One region of the Pedobacter endophyticus genome, then DNA from elsewhere that is predicted to be linked to it. Evidence: riboswitches for the same ligand, from Rfam matches in the RefSeq annotation. Region 1 holds a riboswitch; the other holds the start of a gene.
The links. A riboswitch is a leader RNA that binds a small molecule or an ion and turns the genes downstream of it on or off. The one in region 1 is predicted to bind cobalamin.
Positions count from the first base shown of each region.

Region 1 (10,755 bases):
CACTCATCAAGCTTTTAGATAAATTCGACGCTTAAACCTAACATCAGAAGAAAAATATAAATAACATGTATATCAGATTTGTAAATTACCTTGATACGATTAATCAATATCGAAAATCAAAAATATCAAACCGTAATTTCCTGATTATACTGGCTGTTATTGTTGGCGTATTAGCAGGTTTGGCCGCATCGGCACTGAAAAGCCTTACGCATCATATCGAAGAATTTTTACAATCAGATTGGCATTGGAAATATAAGTACTACCTGTATTTTGTCTTCCCGATGATTGGTATTTTTTTAACGGTTTTATATATTAAGTATTTTATCCGCAAGAGCAAGTTCGAAACCGGCTTATCGCCTTTACTTTATGCTATTTCAAAAAAATCGAGTAAGGTAGAAGCGCATAACATTTATTCTCAAATTATAACGGCTGCAATTACAGTGGGTTTTGGCGGTTCAACGGGGTTAGAGGCTCCAATTGTAACCAGCGGCTCTTCAATAGGCTCTAATTTAGGCCGGTTTTTAGGGTTGTCATACAAAGAGATAACCATGCTGGTTGCCTGCGGTGCAGCCGCAGGTATTGCAGGTGCATTTAACAGTCCCATTGCAGGGATTGTATTTGCTATCGAAATTTTATTGCCGGAGTTTACCATACCTGCATTTATACCACTTCTGTTGTCGGCCGCAACCGCCGCAGTAGTAGCGCGTTTATTTTATACACAACAATTATTTTTTCTGGTTACCGAAGGCTGGGAAGTTAATGCCTTGTTTTACTATGTGGTTTTGGCATTGCTAATTGGTTTGTTTTCTCTTTATTTTACCAAAGCTAACTATGCCGTAAAAGGATTTTTTTATAAAATTAAGCATCCTTATACCAAGGTTATTATTGGTGGGTTAATGCTGGGCGCTATGGTTTTTTTATGCCCAACACTCTATGGCGAGGGATATATCACCATTAAAAGCCTGTTAAAAGGCGATTACTTAGCCATTATTAACAACAGTATATTTTCAGATTATAATGATATTCCAGCCTTAGTAGTGCTGTTTACGGTGGTAACCATTTTCTTGAAATCGATTGCTACCTTAGTTACCCTCGGCGCTGGCGGTAATGGAGGAACGTTTGCCCCAAGTTTAATTATGGGAGGATTGATCGGTTTTATTTTCGCCTATCTAATCAATCTTTCTGGCTTCGCAGAGGTAAACATTTCAAATTTTATTGTTGCTGGCATGGCCGCTGCGTTAGGTTCTATTATGCATGCGCCATTGACGGGGATTTTCCTGATTGCTGAAATTACCGGTGGATATGTTTTAATGGTACCATTGATGATTACCACAGCTATTTCGTATGCAGTAAACAGAAGTTCGCAAAAACATTCGATTTATACCAAGGCCCTTGCAGATAAAGGCGAGCTATTATCGCATGAGGATAAGGATACGACGGTGTTAAATCAGATGAAATTGAAATACGTTACCGAAAAAAATTATCCAAAATTGATTATGGATGATTTAATCGCGACTAAAATGAATGAAATTATCCAGTCTCATAAAAATATTTGTGCCGTTACGGATGAATTAGACGATTTTAAAGGCGTTGTTTATGTGGAGGATATTTTTAGCGAATTGATAAGCAACGAAGATAAAGATAAAATCACGGTGTCGCATTTCGTTCAATCAGCACCTGTTGTCGTTAACGAAACCGACGATTTGAAAATCGTTCTGAAAAAAATGGAACAAGAAAATGCATGGATCTTACCTGTTGTTAACAACCAAAATCAATTTTTGGGCTTTGTTTCTAAAACCTTAATTTTTAACAAATACAGGGCCTTGTTAATGCGACAAGGAGATTACCTATAAGAGCCTCACCCTATTAACAGGTCTGCTTTTTGTTCTTTGCTGCTATCCATCTCCGGAAGAGAGGGAACGGAAATTCAGTGGTTTGAACCATTGGGTTAAACTTACCGAAACACAAAAAGGCCATGGTACAAAGCAAATCGATTATCTAATTGCAATACAATATTTTGTGCCAAAAACTTTTCGCTCTTAATGTCTGTGGTTTTTAGTACTGTTACGTACTTCTCTTTTCAAAAGAAAGCAAACAGAAATTAGGTGTTAACTATTTGGTTTAACCCACCAAACCACAAAAACCCTCTCTTTTGGAGAGGGCTGTTGCTAATTTTGCCTTAGTTCTGCCTTTCAGGGGGAGAGGCTTCTAACCGTTATCAGCCCTTTTTAGGCCAAATTTTTCAATTTTGCTATACAAATGGCTTCGTTGAATATCAATTTCGTCGGCGGTTTTCGATACGTTCCAGTTATTTTTTTCGAGTTTAAACTTAATAAATTCTTTCTCAGCGTGGTCTTTATAATCCTGAAAATTATTAAAACTGTCGAATGAAGAAGAAAGGCCGGCGCCACCCGAATTTGTAATCTGTGTGCTTGTTGCTGCCCCAATATTGGTGCCACCACCTGGGTTGGCGAAGGCATGCACATCGTTTTCGGTAATCACTTTATCACTGAGAATAATCAACCGCTCGATCATGTTATGCAGTTCGCGAACATTACCCGTCCACGGCAGCGACTGCAAGGCAGCCATGGCCCCATCGTGAATCTTTTTTACCGGCATGCCGTAATCGTTACAAATGCTTTCTAAAAAGTTCTGGGCAATTACCGGAATATCATCAACGCGTTCGGTTAAGTGCGGAACATGAATATTGATTACATTTAACCGGTGGTACAAGTCCATACGGAAATTACCAGCTTCAATCTCCTTCAATAAATCTTTGTTGGTGGCCGCTAAAACACGAACATTTACATCAATTTCTTTTTCGCCACCCACGCGAGATATTTTATGCTCCTGCAAGGCCCGCAGTACTTTCGCTTGTGCAGAGAGGCTCATATCGCCAATCTCATCTAAAAATAGGGTGCCGCCGTTAGCCAGTTCAAATTTACCAATGCGCTGTTTTACGGCTGAGGTAAACGAGCCCTTTTCGTGGCCGAACAATTCACTTTCAATCAATTCTGATGGTATTGCAGCGCAATTGACCTCGATAAGTGGGCTATCCGCACGGTTCGATTTTTCGTGCAACCAACGGGCAACCAGTTCCTTACCGCTACCATTTGCTCCGGTTATTAAAACGCGGGCCTCGGTAGGGGCAACACGTTCGATGGTTTCTTTTATTTTTGAGATGCTTTCCGATTCGCCTAAAATTTCGCGGGTTTTACTCGCCTTGCGTTTTAAAACTTTGGTTTCCGTTACTAAATTGCCGCGATCTAAACCATTGCGAACGGTAATTAAAAGACGATTTAAATCTGGTGGTTTCGAAATGAAATCGAACGCACCTTTTTTACTCGCTTCAACGGCAGTTTCAACAGTTCCGTGGCCGGAAATCATGATAAATGGCAAATCAGGTTTGATATTTTGCGCTTGCTCAAGCACTTCCATACCATCCATCTTATTCATCTTGATATCACAAAGAACAAGGTCAAAATTGCCCTTTTTTATCATTTCGAGGCCATCAATTCCGTTGTCGATATCTTCAACATCGTAGTTTTCGTACTCCAAAATTTCGCGTAAAGTACTCCTTATTGCTCGCTCGTCGTCGATTATTAATAATTTAGCCATTCGGGATTTATTTGTGTTATTATCGATGCGAATATATTACTTTAAAATTAATGTATAGTTTTTTATACAATAAATTAGCGTATAAACCCAAAAGCCCTCAAAAGGTTTGCAATCTATTGATAGTTTAACTCAAATTTGGTTAGATCTGGTTTGTGTTTCCTGGTGCGCTGCAATTCGGCTTCGTAGATCGATTTTCCAAGGTTTTTCATAAAAGGAAAACATACCGTTTCATATTCATACTTGTTATCGTTATAAATGCCATCTTCATTACTTTGCACCACCGCCGTCAGAAAGTACTCAATTCCTTTATCCAGATCAACAAAGTAAGAATTGTCGATAATGAAACCGTAACTATCTCCATATTTGTTAAAAATGCGAATATTCGGATCTGGCTGAACGTGCTCACGGCCGTAGTATAGCATCTTCGCGTAGGTTGGCCAAAATTCAGTTCCATCGTATTTCGGAAACTTACTTTCGGTGGGGTACATGCTCATGTAGGTATAAATCAGCTTATAATCATTGGCGGTAAGGTTAAACCGATCTTTAGCGGCAAAGGCTTCGGGGAAGATCAGTTTCTGCATCAGCTTTTGCTGATCATTAATGGCGAAGGCATTTTTCCCGGCCAGATTAAAAGGTTTATTAACCAACTTATCAGCGCTGTCTAAATAACCCTTTCCCATCACCAGATTAGTTAGTGGCAATTCGTAATCTTTCGGATCGTATTGTGGCGCTTGCTCATAAACAAGATTATTGTTGTTATAAAACCGAATCGGATTGGTATGTTTTGATGATTCGCCTGCATCGCCAATGGCCAACCGATTTAAGATTCTGCTGTTATTTAAGCCATTCCTTTTTAGCTTTTCGTTAATCTCGGCACGGCCGATAAATTCGAACAACCGGTTAAAGGCATCGTTATCGCTGGTGAGCAAAATTTTTTTGATGTAATGCTCGATAGATGGCAACCCGTTTTCGGCGCTGGCATCCTTTAAAACTTTCGTTTGTCCGCTAAATGCACTGTCGGTAATCATCGTACTCTTTGCCGTTAATCCGGTGTTTTTTAACCTGTTTACCTTTTCAAGTGCAAAAATAACGGCCGCTAATTTTACCGTACTGGCGGGGTAAAAATAATGCTGTGGATTTAAATTGTAGCTAAAGGTTTTAAAATGCGGTAGGTTCTTCGCGTCTCTGTTTATTTGCGTGTACAATATCTGCACTTGGTTTTTGTCGGGATGATTCAGTATCGAACCGAATAATTCTGGTTTCGATTCCATTAATTTTTTCAGAAATACCGTGTCGGTTTTTTGGGCATTTGCAGTTAAACTCATTACAATAAGGGCCGGGATGGTAAACAACTTCATAGTTCAGGATTGATTTTTAAAGGTAATATTTTTCAGTAGATTTTAAAGCCCCACCCAACCCTCCCCGGAAGGGAGGGCTTAACTGCTCGTAAAATAGCGCACGCGTTAACCTTTCGCCTTTTCTCAAAGGGATGCCGCTGGCACAGCTTTAGTCTTTCAACTTTAAGCTTTCACCTTTCCGCTTTCACCTTTACCCTTGCTCTTTCCGCTTATTTTACTACTTTTGCAGCGCTTTTGGTTTCCGGCCTTACAACCGGAATTAAAAGGGAATGCAGTGTAAATCTGCAACTGTCCCGCAGCTGTAAGCTCTATAACGGTTTTTCACTCTTTTAGCCACTTTTTCCGTTCCGGAATTGGGAAGGCAGAAACACCGGGAGTAAGTCAGAAGACCTGCCTTAGCGTAATTTCATAGCTTTCGGGGATTGAAGCTAGGATTGAGGTACTTAACGTTTTTCGTATTTTCATTTCCTTTCCTAATCTGTTGGCTGTGGGCAAAACTCACAATCAAATGAACAAAAAAAGAATTTTAATTGCTGCTGGCCTGGGGCTTGCACAATTAACAATTAGCCAATCGGCTAATGCGCAAAGTCAAGACAGCTTACAGCTAAAAGATGTGGTCATTTCGGCTACCAAAAACGATCAGAAACAATCGCAAACAGGCAAGGTCGTTACCATTATTAGTCGCGAAACCTTAGATCGGAGCAATGGCAAATCGCTGCCCGAATTAATCAGCGAACAAGCCGCAATAATTGTTGCCGGATCGAGCAGCAACCCAGGGTTAAACAAATCTGTTTTTGTACGGGGCGCCGGAAGCGCTTATGCCGTGGTGCTAATTGATGGTATTGTTCAAAACGATCCATCAGGAAATGGCGGTGCGTTCGATTTACGTTTAATTTCAATCGATCAGATCGATCACATCGAAATTTTAAGAGGTGGTCAGTCTACCATTTACGGATCTGACGCCGTTGCCGGGGTAATCAACATCATCACAAAAAAAGGTGGCCCCAAGGGAAACACAATTTACGGTGTTGCAAGCGCTGGTAGCTACGAAACCTATAAAGGTACCATCGGCTTAAACGGCGGCGTTGAAGGTTTTTCGTACAACATCAACTATACGCACGCAAAAACCGATGGAATATCGGAAGCGGCAAACCCTGCTGGCAATAACACCGCATTTGATAAAGACGGATTTAAAACCGATGCTTTGAATGCAAATTTTGGTGTAAAGTTAGATGAGCATTTCTCTATCAATCCATTTGTACGTTATTATTATGGCAACTATAAGTTCGATGGCGGCGCTTTTGCCGATGCAGACAACTATTCAATCTTAAAAAACTTTGCCGCCGGAACCAATGCCAAATACGAATTTGCTACCGGAAAGGTGACGTTAAACTACAGTTATGAGGCCACAAGGAATGATAGCTACAGCCAATATCCGGGTACGAATGAAGGGCGACTATCGATGTTGGATGTTTTTTACAACCAAAAACTAGGAAACAACCTCGATTTATTGGTAGGTATCGATAACCGGGTGATGAAATTATCATCGGCATCAAACAAACCAGAAACGAACATTTTTGCAGCTTATGGTTCGGTGTTTTTGCATGATTTGAGTATCTTCAATTTAGAGGTTGGTGGACGTTACAACAAGCACGAGCAATATGGCGAAAATTACACTTACGCCATTACGCCGAGTATTAATATTATAAAGGAAATTAAGCTGTTCGGAACAGTTTCAACAGCGTTCAAAATCCCAACATTGAATATGCTTTTTGGTCAGTTTGGAGCTAATTTGGCTTTGAAACCTGAAAAATCGCAGAACTACGAGGCTGGTGTTAACTTTAGCTTTGCAAATGATCAATTTACGCTGCGCCTTGCGGGTTATAAACGCGACTTAACTGACGCGATTATTTACGCTTATCCGGATGGATACATCAATCAGGTAAGCCAAAAAACGAAGGGATTTGAAGTTGAGCCGGCTGCAAAATTTGGCATGTTCAGCATTAATGGCTACTACGCGTATGTGGAGGGAAATGAATTTAACTTTGTTGATAATGCCATTGCCAATTACCTGTTTCGCAGGCCAAAGCACACCTTTGGCTTAACAGCTGGCGTTCAGGCTACCGAAAATTTGTTTGTTAGCGCCAATTACCGCTACTTTGGTAAACGTACCGACGGCAATTTTGATGCCTATACCGTTGATACCTTGCCCGCTTACAAATTGTTAAATGCCTACGCCGAATACGCGCTGGCTAAGAAACGTGTAAAGCTCTTCTTCGATGCAAAAAACATCCTGAATGAAAAATACACCGAAATTATTGGCTATAACAGTTTAGGTTTCAATTTTAATACCGGAGTGATTTTTAATATCCATTAAGAAAAATTAACTTTGTATAAATAACCCGATTAAGCAATGTCTGATTTAAAATTTAATCCACGTACAGTACTGTTACTATTGATGATTCTTGTAATTACAGGTTTCCGCTTATTGGTAACGTTTAACTCTGATGCACTTCAATTTGCAAATTTTTCGTCCATAGGAGCCGTTGCCTTGTTTGGTGGAGCATATTTTAAAGATAATGTAAAGGCATTTGCTTTTCCTTTATTGAGCTTGCTAATCAGCGATATTGTACTTTACACCACTATTTACAGCCAGTATGTTGATATGTTATTGATGCAGGAGCTATACACTTATCTGGCCATTGCCTTGATGGTGCTTGCCGGAAAAGCATTGTTAAAGAAAGTTACCGTAGCCAATTTACTATTATCTACACTGGTGATCGTTTTTATCCACTGGATTGTGAGTGATTTTGGATCGTGGTATCACAACCCGTTGTTTACCCAGGATTTGTCTGGTTACTTATTGTGCCTTGCAAAAGCAATTCCGTTTGAGATCAGGTTTTTAGAGGGTACGTTAATTTATGGCGCTATTTTGTTTGGCGCTTTTGAAATATTGAAAGCGAAATATCCGGTGTTGAAACTGCAGGCTCAGCGGGTTTAGTTTGTATTGTTATCCTGGGTCTGATTTCTTGCAAAAAATCAATAAGAGTCACGTTTATACATGTCGTCTTTCCCGCGTAGGCGGGAATCTTAAGCCTTAGAATTAAGATTCTCAGTCAAACTGCGGATGACAGCACTAGTTTGTCATACTGAGGAACAGTCTGGCCCGATTTCTCGGGAAACGGACGGCAGGCGCAACCTACATCTCACCGCCCTTGCCCCTTCACTTGCCTCCTTTAGGCAGTGGGGATTTGGCGTTCTGCGTTTAATCGCTTGGGGATTCTTCGCTATGCTCAGAATGACAGCTATGAAAAAATCCCATAAAATCCTCTTTTGAGTCAATTCAAAAGAGGATTTTTTTATCTTCATAAAATAAATTTCAAATCAACCATTACATCATGAAAGTCGTATCTTTTTTACCTGCTGCTACCAAAATGATTTACGATATGGGCCTGCAAGAATATTTGTACGGCGTAACGTTCGAATGCCCAAAAGAAGCGGCCGACCAACCCAAAATTGTGCGCTGCATTCTCGAAGGTAAAAACTATTCGAGCATAGAGATCGACAAAATTTTTTCTGCATCGAAGGCTCAGGGCAAAAGTTTGTACTGGGTTGATGATGCACTTCTGGAAAGTATAGCGCCCGATATCGTTTTTACACAAGATGTTTGCGAGGTGTGTAACATTGATACCGTTTGCACCGAAACGGCAGTAATGAAACTGAGCAAACGGCCAACGCTTGTGCCGTTATCGCCTGACAATTTACAAGATGTGTTCGAATGCGCCATTACCATTGCCCGTGCAATGGATAAGGAAGAGGTTGCCTTAAATTATTTGGCCGGGTTACAGCAAAAAACAGATCATATTCTAGATAAACTTAGGGCAAACAAAGCGCCGTTAAAGCGGGTAATGTTAATGGAGTGGATTGAGCCGATTTATAATTGCGGCCACTGGATTCCGTTTCAGATTGCGGCAGCAGGAGGGGTAGATATGCTTTCGAACCCTGCAGGCGATTCAATTGTTACCCAATGGGACAAGATTTTGAAGTACAATCCCGAGGTCTTAGTTATTGCACCGTGTGGATTCGACGTGAACAGGAGCGTAGCCGAAATGAGTTTGCTAACCTCAAAAAAAGGCTGGCACGATTTGGAAGCGGTTAAAACAGATCAGGTTTATATAGCCGATTTCGATCTGTTTACACAACCAAGTATTGGTACTTTGGTACAAGGAATTGAAGCGCTGGCTTGTATGTTTCATCCCGAGATTTTTGAGGCGGATGAAATGATAGCTCGAAAGTTTGCCAATTACTCGCAATTGGTTACTTCTTTAACTTCCATTTAAACCTTATTTATGAAATTAGTTGTATTAACAGGCGCAGGCATCAGTGCAGAAAGCGGTTTAAAAACTTTTAGAGATGCTGATGGGCTTTGGGAAGGCTACAACGTTTACGATGTGGCAACGCCCGAGGCATGGGAGCGAAACCCCGAACTGGTACAACAGTTTTATAACGAACGAAGGCAACAGGTAATGGATGCGAAGCCAAACCGTGCCCATGAAATTCTGGCTGAGCTGGAAAGTGATTTCGACGTTGAAATAATTACGCAGAATATCGATGATTTGCACGAAAGGGCGGGATCGACCAAGGTTACTCATCTTCACGGCATAATTACCCGATCGCAATCGGATGCGAAACCAAACTTGACATATCCGATTAAAGGAAGTGAAATTAAGATGGGGGAGCTGTGCGAACTCGGTTCTCAGCTTCGGCCGCATGTTGTTTGGTTCGGCGAGGCCGTGCCAATGATAGAAGTGGCAGCCACGATATGCCAACAGGCAGATCTGTTTGTGCTTATTGGCACCTCGTTAGCGGTTTACCCGGCCGCGGGGTTAATAGATTTTGTACCATCTGCAGTGAAAAAATATATCGTTGATCCCCGAACGCCCGACGTAAATCGCTATAAAAACGTAATTACCATTGAGGATGGCGCCGTAAATGGCATGGCTAAACTGAAGGCAATTTTATTAAATGAAAAGTAAGAAGATTTGCATCTTTAATTGGAGCGGTGGTAAAGATAGTACCCTGGCCTTGCATTACGTGTTGCAAGACCCAACGATCGAAATACGCTATCTGGTTACCACCGTTACCGAACAATATAACCGTGTTTCTATGCATGGCGTTCGCGAGGCTTTGTTAATTGCACAGGCAGAAAGTATCGGCATTCCTTTATACCAAATCCGCCTGGGCGAAATGCCCACGATGGAAGCTTATGATGAAGTGATGTTGTACCATCTTGAAAAATTCAAAGAAGAGGGCATCACCCATTCGATATTTGGCGATATCTTTTTAGAGGATTTAAGACTTTACCGCGAGCGTAAACTCGCCGAAGTGGGTTTGCACGCCATTTTTCCACTTTGGAAACAGAACACTAACGCTTTAATCGCCGATTTTTTAGCGTTTGGCTACAAAACCATTATTGTTTGCACGCAGCAAAATCTGGCTTATATATGCGGAGAAGTAATTGCGCCAAAACTAATTGCCGGTTTACCAGCTGGTGTGGACCCCTGTGGCGAGAATGGCGAATATCATACTTTTGCCTTTGCGGGACCAATATTTAGAAAAGAGATCGCATTTACACTCGGCGAGAAGGTGTACAGAACTTACAACACGCCGAACTCGTCTGGTAACGATTTTAATTCAACTGACTCAAACACAGACGTTTCAGGGTTCTGGTATATCGATTTGATAAATTAATTTAACTATTTAAAACATTTTGGCACTG
Region 1 covers NZ_CP064939.1:242,859-253,613, forward strand. Annotated here, with positions in the region: gene IZT61_RS01085 (RluA family pseudouridine synthase) at 1-35, shown strand, start outside; gene IZT61_RS01090 (chloride channel protein) at 66-1,853, shown strand; gene IZT61_RS01095 (sigma-54-dependent transcriptional regulator) at 2,209-3,618, opposite strand; gene IZT61_RS01100 (serine hydrolase) at 3,732-4,976, opposite strand; cobalamin riboswitch at 5,195-5,387, shown strand; gene IZT61_RS01105 (TonB-dependent receptor plug domain-containing protein) at 5,485-7,353, shown strand; gene IZT61_RS01110 (DUF6580 family putative transport protein) at 7,390-7,977, shown strand; gene IZT61_RS01115 (ABC transporter substrate-binding protein) at 8,375-9,316, shown strand; gene IZT61_RS01120 (SIR2 family NAD-dependent protein deacylase) at 9,326-10,012, shown strand; gene IZT61_RS01125 (adenine nucleotide alpha hydrolase) at 10,002-10,727, shown strand.

Region 2 (10,755 bases), 2.4 Mb from region 1:
CGTTGTTTATCCGCAACACATCTTCATCAAAATAGCCCGGTGCTAAGGTGCTCAACAAATAAAAATAACCTTCTTCTACAGAAAAGGCGTTGGCCTTTGCAAAAGCAATACATTGATTCGTTTCTATGGCCGAAATGAGGGCATGGTTTTTTGTAACAAAACTTTCGCAGATTTCTTCCCGCAGTTCTTCTTCCACCAAAAAATCGTAGTTTAAAAAAACACTTCTCAAAGTAGTCCAATCGCCATCGCGAACGCTTTTCTTTACAAAATCGCGGGTGTTTGGGGCAAAAGCCTGTTGAAACTCAGCCAGGGTTTCATCGGAAATATGTTCGCGGTTAAGCCTTGCAAAATTTATTCTGCCCGGGTTTTGGCCGACAATAATTGCGATGTTCTTATTCTGAAGAATTGGAAGAAATTTAGTTTTGTATAGCTTTAAAAACGACAACAGATTTTCGATGTCGTTAATTTTAACCGCCGGATTTAGTTTTGCCTCGGCTTTTAAGACTTTTTCGATTTTGATAATGTCTTTCGCATCATCGTAATTCAGGTGCGGAATTTGTTTTTTTACCAACTCCAAGAGCGTGAGCTGGATCATTACATTTGGCTTCTGGTCATTTCAAACCGTAGTTAATTTAATTTATAGGGTGCCACCAGATGAAATTCGGGAATATCTACCTCAAATTCAGCTTCATCCATCAGGCGCTTCATTAAGTAGGCACCCCTCATGGTGCCCATGTCGGTTTTAAGGTTACAGCCGGAAACATATACATGCGCATCTCCCGGTTCGATAATCGGCTGAACACCTACTACACCTTCGCCCTCAACTTCTCTTCGACTGCTATTGGAATCGAAAATAAACCATTGCCGACGCATAAGCTGTACCGCATAATCAGTAAGATTGGCAATTTCAACCCGATAGGCAAACATGAAGTGTTCATTCGCCGGATTCGAATATTCTGGCTGGTATACCGTTTCTACCGAAACTTTAACCCCGTCTGTAATAGCTGTTACCATGATGATTTACTAAGATAAAAAAAACGAGTCAAAAATCAAGCCATTACTGCGGTTGCATCATAGTTGGCAAATTTTTCTGCCACTTCGGCTAAAATGCTGTAAATGTTGTTGATATCTGGCTCGGCGACTAAACGCATGCGGTACGGTTTAAAATCTGGCAATCCCTTAAAGTAATTTGCATAATGTCTGCGCATCTCGAAGATTCCCGTCTTTGGCCCTTTCCATTCGAGCGATTTGTCGAGGTGGGTTCTGCAAACATTTATCCTTTCTTCAATGGTGGGCCCGGGTAAATGCTCTCCGGTTTTAAAAAAGTGCTTTACTTCGCGAAAAATCCAGGGGTAACCAATCGCAGCCCTTCCAATCATAATGCCATCCACTTCATATTCCATGCGCCAGTTTGCAGCTTTTTCTGGACTATCAACATCTCCATTGCCAAAAATCGGGATTTTAATGCGTGGATTGCGCTTAATCTCGCGAATTAAAGTCCAGTCGGCCTCACCTTTATACAATTGTGCCCTTGTTCTACCGTGGATGGTTAAGGCCTGTATGCCCACATCCTGAAGGCGCTCGGCCACTTCGTAAACGTTTTTCGTGTTATCATCCCAACCCAAACGAGTTTTAACGGTAACCGGCAAATGTGATGCCTTAACAACGGCCTCCGTCATTTTAACCATCTTATCAATATCTCTGAGTAAGCTCGATCCGGCGCCTTTGCAAACTACATTTTTAACCGGACAGCCATAGTTAATATCAACCAGGTCGGGCCCCGCAGCCGCAGCAATTTCCGCAGCCTCACGCATATGATCGATATCACCACCAAAAATCTGAATCCCAATTGGCCTTTCATACTCAAAAATGTCGAGCTTTTGCCTGCTTTTTGCCGCATCGCGAATTAAGCCTTCGGACGAAATAAACTCGGTATACATTAAATCGGCTCCGTTTTGTTTACAGACAAACCGAAACGGCGGATCGCTAACATCTTCCATCGGCGCAAGCAATAACGGGAACTCGCCTAAATCTATATTTCCTATCTTTACAGACATTATCTATCTTCAACAATTAATAAAAACATACAAAGGTACAAATAATGAATCTTGTAAAACCTAATAAGGAGGAAATCAATCCGTTCTTACAATTACTTTTACTTTTATTTTACGCACTGATTGGGGGCCTGGTTTTCGGTCTGATCGCCGTTGTTATCGATACCATGATATACGGAATGAGCTTTTTCAGCAATTTTTCGCTAATGATGGCGGGCGACCCAAAGTATATTGACGGGCTAAAAATCATCCAGATTTTTAGTTCAATAGGCACATTTATTGCCCCGCCGCTTGCACTTGCCTTAACCGAAGGGCAGCCAATTACACGCTTTTACGGCTTTAAAAACCCTAAACCTTTGTTGGCGGGCCTGGTGTTTCTAATCATGGTGGCCAGTATGCCATTTATGGAATGGACGGTGGTTATTAACCAAAAACTGGTGCTTCCCGATTTTTTGAAGGGCCTGGAGCAGTGGATGAAGGAAAAGGAAGATGAGGCCATGAAACTCACCATTCAACTGCTTACGGTAAGAAACAATTTCGACTTCGTTGTAAACCTGATCATGATTGCGGTATTGCCGGCCATTGGCGAAGAATTAATGTTTCGGGGAGGGGTTCAACGATCGATAAACAAAGCGTTTAACAGCCCGCATTTGGCCATTTGGCTTACGGCTATTATTTTTAGCGCCATCCATGTTCAGTTTTACGGCTTTATTCCCCGCATGCTTTTAGGCGCAGGTTTCGGCTATCTTTACTACTTTAGTGGAAGCATTTGGTACGCCATATTGGCCCACTTTTTAAATAATGCCTATGCTGTATGTGCGGCTTTTTACATGCAAAAGCATAACATGCCGCTGGATAAAGCCGACGAGCCACTTGGTTTTGCATGGTACGGCTATTTAATTAGTGCAATAATTACCATAGCTTTGTTTAAATTTTTTAAAGACAGCACAACAAGTGAACGAAAATTGGATTAAAGTATACACCTCGAGCGACGTATTTGCGGCAGAGGTTTTAAAACAGGGGCTGGAAGAGGCAGGGATTCCGGCCGTAACCATTAACAAGCAAATTTCTGCCTACAACATTGGTGAGGTAGTTGTGATGGTAAATAAATCTGATTTTGATAAAGCCATCGAATATATCGTTCAAAACGAAATTGAATAGGAGTTGATCTTAACCTGCCAGAACCAAACCCTAAAATGAAAACCAGAGCCATAACCGCTTTCTTTTTTACCATTATAATGTTGGGCTCGATTTTAGAGAGTTACCTATTTTCGGCTTTTTACCTTGTTTTGAGCGTGCTTTCGCTGTTCGAATTTTACAAACTGATCAAAAATTCTGGAATCCGTCCGCACAGGAATATCGGATTAACAGCTGGTGCTTTGATTTTTTTGATGGCAGCCGGGTTGCATTACCTCGAGTACGATGTTAAATATCTGCTGCTTTGTATTCCGTTGATTTTTTCGGTGTTTATTGCTGAACTTTATAAAAAGAACAAAATTCCCTTCGCCAATATTTCTTACACCTTTGTAGGCTTTGCGTACGTAACCATTCCGTTTTGTTTTTTTCATGCACTCGGTTTTTTGAGCGACTGGAACGAGTACAACTTTCATTACCCGCTCGCTTTTTTGCTCATGTTATGGGGCAATGACACGGGGGCGTACCTGTTCGGCGTAAAATATGGCAAGCGCAAATTGTTTGAGCGCCATTCGCCCAAAAAAAGCTGGGAAGGCTTTTTCGGCGGAATGTTTACAAGCTTACTTGTAGGGGTTATTCTATCTTTCATATTTACCGAGAGTTCGCTTTGGGTATGGGCCGGAATGGCGGTGCTAATTGCTAGTTTTGGTACCTTGGGCGATTTGATAGAATCGATGCTGAAACGCAGTTTGGATACCAAAGACAGCGGCGGCTTATTGCCTGGCCACGGCGGTTTGCTCGATCGCTTTGACGGCCTGTTATTAGCTGCACCAGTAGTTTACGCTTATTTGTACTTAATTTTGTATTAAGCGGTTGCTCAATGTCATTTAGGTAAGGAAAAAACAAAAAACATTGTCACCCTGAGCGGAGTCGAAGGGCGATGTTTATTTGTTTTTTCCTACAGAAAAGGTCTTCGACTCCGCTCAGACTGACATCCGTCGTGTTAACTAAACGACATTAAGCGGTTGCTTCAACTAAATAATAACTTCTTTCTACCTCAATACCTTTATCATCTGCAATCCGTTCGCGTTTAGCGATGGCTTTTACATTTTTAAACCCTGCAACAGCTATCAGATGGATCACTTCCTCCAAATTGTATAATGTAAAACCATACTTGGTAAAAGGCAGCTTCTCCATAAAACCTCTATCGGCAAATGCGATTACCAATAACCCATTTGAGCGCATAACTCTTTTTATTTCGGTCAAGTAGCCCATCGGGTCGTTCCAAAAGTAGATCGTGTTTACGGTAAAAACCTTATCAAATTTTTCATCCGTAAAGGGGAGGGTAGTTCCGTCGGTTAACTCAAAGTGAATCCTGCCATGTGCTAAAGCGCCTTCGTTTACCTTCTTAGCCTCGTTGATGATCGTTGAAGAAATATCGGCGCCGAAGTACGCTATGTTTTCATTTTTTTCGAGTAAATAATTGATGTGCCCGCCGTTTCCGTGTCCGATTTCTAATACCGCCTCATTTTTTTGGATGTTTAGTGCATCAATTGCAGCGTGCGTCATGCCGGCGTTACTGGCATGCATCATTTTGCCAATCTTAAGGCCATGTTCGCCACTAGGGCAGGCGAGCTGCTCGGCAATACGATTAAAGTCTTTTTCTGTAAGCTTGCTTTCCATAATTAAACCTGTTTGATGCGCTGGCTGGTCAATCAAGTTAAACAAAATTATTTAATTACCTGAACGGGCTTTTTGTGTTCGTCTATAGCTACAAATGTGAATTCGCCATGCACAGCAAGTTCTCTCCCTTCGGCATACATTTGTTCGATGTAAATCTCTACACTAACCTTAAGGCTTGTGTTGCCAATGTGGATTACCTTTCCAATCAATTCTACAATTGTTCCAGCTGGTATTGGCTTTTTAAAATCGATTCTGTCGCTACTAACAGTTACCATAATTTGGCGGCTAAAACGTGTTGCCGTTATAAAAGCTGCCTCATCCATTAAATGCATGGCAGTACCGCCAAATAGTGTATCGTAGTGGTTGGTGGTATTTGGAAACACCGCTTTAAAAATACTCGTTTTTGAGTTTTCGATTCTTTCTTCTAAGGTCATGATTTATTTTTTGCAAATGTAGCCACGGAAACACAGATTTAACAGAAACCTTCGGATTTCTTCAATTCCAAAGCAAATTCCGTTGCCTGTGTCTCCGTGGCGGGTCGATATTACCCAATCTGGGATTCAGTCATCAATACTTCATCGCTTTTGCGCATCTCTTTGGCGGCCTCTACCATTTCAATTAATGCTTTTTTAGTTTCATCCCAACCCCTCGTTTTCAACCCGCAATCAGGATTAACCCATAATTGTTCTGACGGAACCACGGCTTTGGCCTTATTGAGCAGCGAAACCATTTCCTCGCGTTTTGGCACCCGCGGCGAATGAATATCGTAAACGCCTGGCCCAATCTCGTTCGGATATTTAAAATCGGCGAAGGCATCGAGCAATTCCATTTGCGATCGCGATGTTTCTATCGTAATTACATCGGCGTCCATATCGGCAATATTTTCAATAATGTCGTTAAATTCCGAATAGCACATGTGCGTGTGTATCTGCGTTTCGTCTTTAACGCCGCTGGCCGAAATGCGAAAGGCCTCAACCGCCCAGTACAGGTAGGTTTGCCATTCCGCTTTCCGCAGCGGCAGACCCTCCCGTATGGCAGGTTCATCAATCTGAATAATCTTAATTCCGGCATTTTCCAAATCGCAAACCTCATCGCGAATGGCCAGAGCAATTTGGGTACAGGTTTCAGATCGGGGCTGATCATTCCGTACAAAAGACCACTGCAAAATGGTCACCGGGCCCGTAAGCATCCCTTTCATGTGTTTGTTGGTGAGCGACTGTGCGTAACTCGTCCATTTAACGGTCATTGGCTTCTGACGGGAAACATCGCCATAAATAATCGGCGGCTTTACGCAGCGGGAGCCGTAACTCTGCACCCACCCGTTTTTAGAAAACGCAAAACCATCCAGCTGTTCGCCAAAGTACTCTACCATGTCGTTACGTTCAAATTCGCCATGAACCAACACGTCGAGCCCGATTTCTTCCTGCCATTTCACCGCTTTGGCCGTTTCATCAGCAATAAGCCTGGTGTATTCGTTTCCGTTAATGCTACCTTTCTTATACCTGGCCCTCCAGCTTCTTACTTCTGGAGTTTGTGGAAACGAGCCAATGGTAGTTGTCGGGAACCTTGGGAGTTTTAACGCTTCTTGTGCCACCTTTCGCGACGGAAAAGGGTTCAATCGCTGTGCATCGTTAGCGCTTAAATTCCTCACCCGGTTCTTCACTTCAGGATTATGAATCAATGTTGATGTATGCCGCTCGTTAATTGAAATTTTGTTTTCCGTAAGCCTTTTCTGGGTAGATGTAGGGTCTTCTTTTGTAATCAATTTTTTTAGTGTGGCAACTTCACCAATTTTTTGCTTCGCGTAAGCCATCCATTGTTTAACCGCTGTAGTTAAATGCTCCTCATCAGTTTCATTATCCAAATCAACAGGGCAATGGATCAGCGAACAAGAAGGTGCAATCCAAACGCGGTCGGAACCAATTTTATTTACTGCAAGGACAATTTTTTCTAAAGATTTCTCAAAATCATTTTTCCAGATGTTCCTTCCGTCAACCAGGCCCAACGATAAAATCGTCTTGTCATCAATACCCGACAAAAGCGCATCTAACTGCTTCTCATCCCGAACCAAATCAACATGGAGCACGTTTACCGGAAGTGAGTTTACGAGACTTAAATTTTGGGTAACGCCCTCAAAATAAGTGGCCATCATGATCTTCAAATGAGGAAATGTTTTTCTGATCTCGCGGTAGGCGTATTCGTAGGCCGCTTTTTCTTTTGGGTTTAAATCGAGCGTCAAAAATGGCTCATCGAACTGAACATATTCAACATCCAGCGCCACCAGTCTGCTTAAAATATCAGTATAAACCGGGAGCAATTCTTTAATCAAATCAATTCTATCGAACCCGCTTTCTTTCTCCTTACCCAAAAGCAAATAGCTCACCGGGCCAATTATTACCGGTTTGGTTAAAATGCCCTGCTCCCTGGCTTCGTAAAATTCGTCGATAATTTTCGTTGAGAACAGTTTAAACGTTTGGTCTTTATAAAACTCGGGCACAATGTAATGGTAGTTGGTATCAAACCACTTTGTCATTTCCATTGCAACAACATCCAGGCCGTCTTTTTGGTAGCCTCTTGCCATAGCGAAGTACAGATCGAGCTCCGAATTTCCCTTTTTCAGCATCACTTCATTGTAGCGTTTTGGGATAGCACCAAATGCCAGTGAATGATCTAAAACATGATCGTAAAATGAGAAGTCATTTGAGGGAATCAGGTCAATACCCGCCTCTTTTTGCGTTTTCCAATTCTCCTGGCGGATGTTTTTTCCAACCTGAAGTACATTTCGGTACCCCGTTTTTTCTGCCCAATAGGTTTCGCAGATTTTTTTCAATTCGCGTTGGCTACCTATTCGCGGATAGCCCAAATTTTGCGTTTTCATCTCTTTTAAAGATTAAATAAATAAATCGTTTAAAAGCCCTCAGCAATATTTACATGATTTTCTGAATAAAAAATTAAAGGGTAGGTAAAGGCACAAAATCGCTCTGCCCAAAGCAAAAGCTTTAAGCAAAATTTAATAAAATGTTTAATTCTATTGTACCTATCAGACCTGACCAATTACTTCTTTACGCGAAAAGCACCGTCAATTCGATATGTGGCAGGTCTCCTGACTTACGCCCCGTTTTATCGCCTTCCCATACTTATGTACAGTGGCCCATTGATAAAACAGTTGTTCGAAAGAACAGCGTTTACAGTTGCGCGACAGCTCGTGATTTGCACACGATTCCCTTTTAATTTTGGCACTACACCAAAAACCGATATCGGTTGATGAAAAATAAAGTTAAGAACTTACATCGAAGCAAATGTATGCAATACCTTTTAAAATGTTGGATATTTTAAACCAGATGCAGCAAAACGCAACAATATTTTGATTTTTAAGGTTGTAACAAATTAACAGCATGCCTTTTTTCGAAAGTATTGTATGTTATATTTGGTTATTCCAACAAACTTTCTTTTATGATTAAAAATTACTGTAAAAAACTTTGCTTTATTTTGCTTTTGGCCGGGCATAGTGTCGTTTTCGCCCAAAATGTACCCTCACCGAAGTCGAATTTTGGCTTCGATATTGGCGATAACTATCAGCTGGCGAATTATACGCAAACCGAAGCTTACTTTAAAAAACTGGCCGAAACTTCTGATCGGGTTAAGCTGGTTGACATTGGCAAAACTGAATTCGGGAAAAGCCAGTACATGCTGGTTGTATCTTCTCCTGCCAACCTTCAAAAACTAGATCGCTACAAGGAAATTTCGCAACAGCTGGCGCACGCAGAGATTACGCCGGTACAAGCTAAGGCTTTGGCGCAAGAGGGCAAAGCTGTAGTTTGGATTGATGGGGGCTTACACGCTACAGAGGTTGTAGGTGCACATCAGCTCATTCAAACTGCTTACGAGTTCGCCTCTAAAACTGATCCGGAGACATTAAAGATCTTAGATAACGTGATTATCCTTTTTACGCATGCCAACCCCGACGGACAGGAACTGGTGAGCAACTGGTATATGCGTGAAAAGGATGAAAAGAAACGAACAACATCGGGCCTCCCTGTTTTATACGAAAAGTACGCGGGCCATGATAACAACCGCGACTTTTTTATGCTAAACCTTAAAGAAACGCAGAACATTGGCCGCCAGTTGTTTGTAGAGTGGCTGCCGCAAATTATGTACAACCACCATCAATCGGGCCCGGCGGGTACGGTGGTTGCCGGTCCGCCTTACCGCGATCCGTTCAATTATGTGTTCGACCCTACGCTGCTAACGAGTTTAGACGCGGTAGGAGCAGCGATGCATACGAGAATGAATGTTGAAGGTAAACCGGGTTACACCCAGCGTGGAGGTTCAGTATTTTCTACGTGGTACAATGGCGGATTGCGAACGACAACCTATTTTCATAACATGATCGGCCTTTTAACCGAGATAATTGGTAACCCTACGCCATCGGAAGTGCCCTTGGTGCCCTCACGTTTACTACCCAACAGCGATTCGCCAAACCCGGTAACGCCACGAAAATGGTATTTCAAAAATTCGATAGATTACTCCGTTTCGTTAAATTATGCCGTGCTCAATTATGCCCAACGCCATCGTGATGAACTGCTGTTTAACATCTATCAAATGGGCAAAAACTCCATCGAAAGGGGCAGCAAAGACACCTGGTCATTTTCGCCAAAAAAGATCGAAGCGATAAGCAATGTCCTCAAAAGCGAAAAAGGAGAAAGCAACAAAGTGTCGTCGAATTTATCGAAACAAGCTTTTGATACCGTGATGAAAGCGCCTTCAAACCGAGATGCGAGAGGGTACATTTTATCCGCTAATCAACCCGATTTTAATACGGCCATTAAGTTTTTAAATGCCTTGATTAGAACGGGCGTTCTTGTTCAAAAAGCTACGGCTCCATTTTCTATTGCGGGCAAAAGTTACCCTGCGGGGAGTTATGTTGTTAAAACCGATCAGGCATTTCGTCCGCATGTACTCGATATGTTTGAGCCGCAAGACCATCCCAACGATTTTAAATATGAGGGTGGCGCACCTATTCCGCCTTACGATGCCGCAGGTTGGACATTAGCGTATTTAATGGATGTAAAGTTCGATCGGGTTCTTAACGATTTTTCGGGCCCGTTTGAGAAAAACCCCTATGGGAAGGTGTTGGTAGCAGACAATAAAATGGTTTCTGGCTCAGCTTACGTTTTAAGTGCAGCCCAAAACGATTCGTACACGGCGGTAAATGATTTGCTTAAGAACAAAATAGTGGTTTACCGTGCTCCCGAAAATGGCGATTTCTATGTAACATCTGCTGCAAAATCAGTGTTGCAGAAAGCCAATATTGCGTTAAAGCAAGCAACACTGCCAGCCAATAAGGTAAAAGTTGCCGCTGGCAAAATTGCCCTTTGGGATACTTATGGCGGCTCGATGGCTTCTGGCTGGGTACGCTGGATTATGGAGCAGTACCACTACAATGCTACGGTAATTTACCCACAAGATATTGATGCCGGCAACCTGAAGTCGAAATACGATGTGATTATTTTGGTTGGCGGAGCAGTTCCGTCGGCTCAAGGCACGTCGAGCGGCCGATCGTTTGGTCCAAAAGCAGACGACATTCCGGCGGAATACAGAAATCGTTTGGGCAGAATTAGTATCGACAAATCTGTTCCGCAGCTCAATAAGTTTTTGCAGGAAGGTGGCAAGGTGGTAACCATTGGCAGCAGCACAAATTTAGCTTATCACTTAAATCTTCCGGTACGCAATGCGATGGTTGAAATCATCAATGGTGAAGAAAAGCGTTTGCCTGCCGAAAAATATTATGTGCCAGGCAGTGTTTTAAATGTTGCTGTAGATACCAAATTACCTGCTGCCTGGGGAATGGAGAAACAAGCCGATATTTATTTCGACAATAGCC
Region 2 covers NZ_CP064939.1:3,278,841-3,289,595, reverse strand. Annotated here, with positions in the region: gene IZT61_RS13305 (hypothetical protein) at 1-595, opposite strand, end outside; gene apaG (Co2+/Mg2+ efflux protein ApaG) at 628-1,014, opposite strand; gene dusB (tRNA dihydrouridine synthase DusB) at 1,050-2,057, opposite strand; gene IZT61_RS13290 (CPBP family intramembrane glutamic endopeptidase) at 2,102-3,028, shown strand; gene IZT61_RS13285 (putative signal transducing protein) at 3,009-3,215, shown strand; gene IZT61_RS13280 (phosphatidate cytidylyltransferase) at 3,251-4,057, shown strand; gene IZT61_RS13275 (class I SAM-dependent methyltransferase) at 4,206-4,871, opposite strand; gene IZT61_RS13270 (acyl-CoA thioesterase) at 4,919-5,305, opposite strand; gene metE (5-methyltetrahydropteroyltriglutamate--homocysteine S-methyltransferase) at 5,416-7,749, opposite strand; cobalamin riboswitch at 7,947-8,142, opposite strand; gene IZT61_RS13260 (M14 family metallopeptidase) at 8,325-10,755, shown strand, end outside.
Region 2: it holds a riboswitch for cobalamin, as region 1 does, so the genes downstream of both, metE (5-methyltetrahydropteroyltriglutamate--homocysteine S-methyltransferase) here and IZT61_RS01105 (TonB-dependent receptor plug domain-containing protein) in region 1, are expected to answer to the same signal.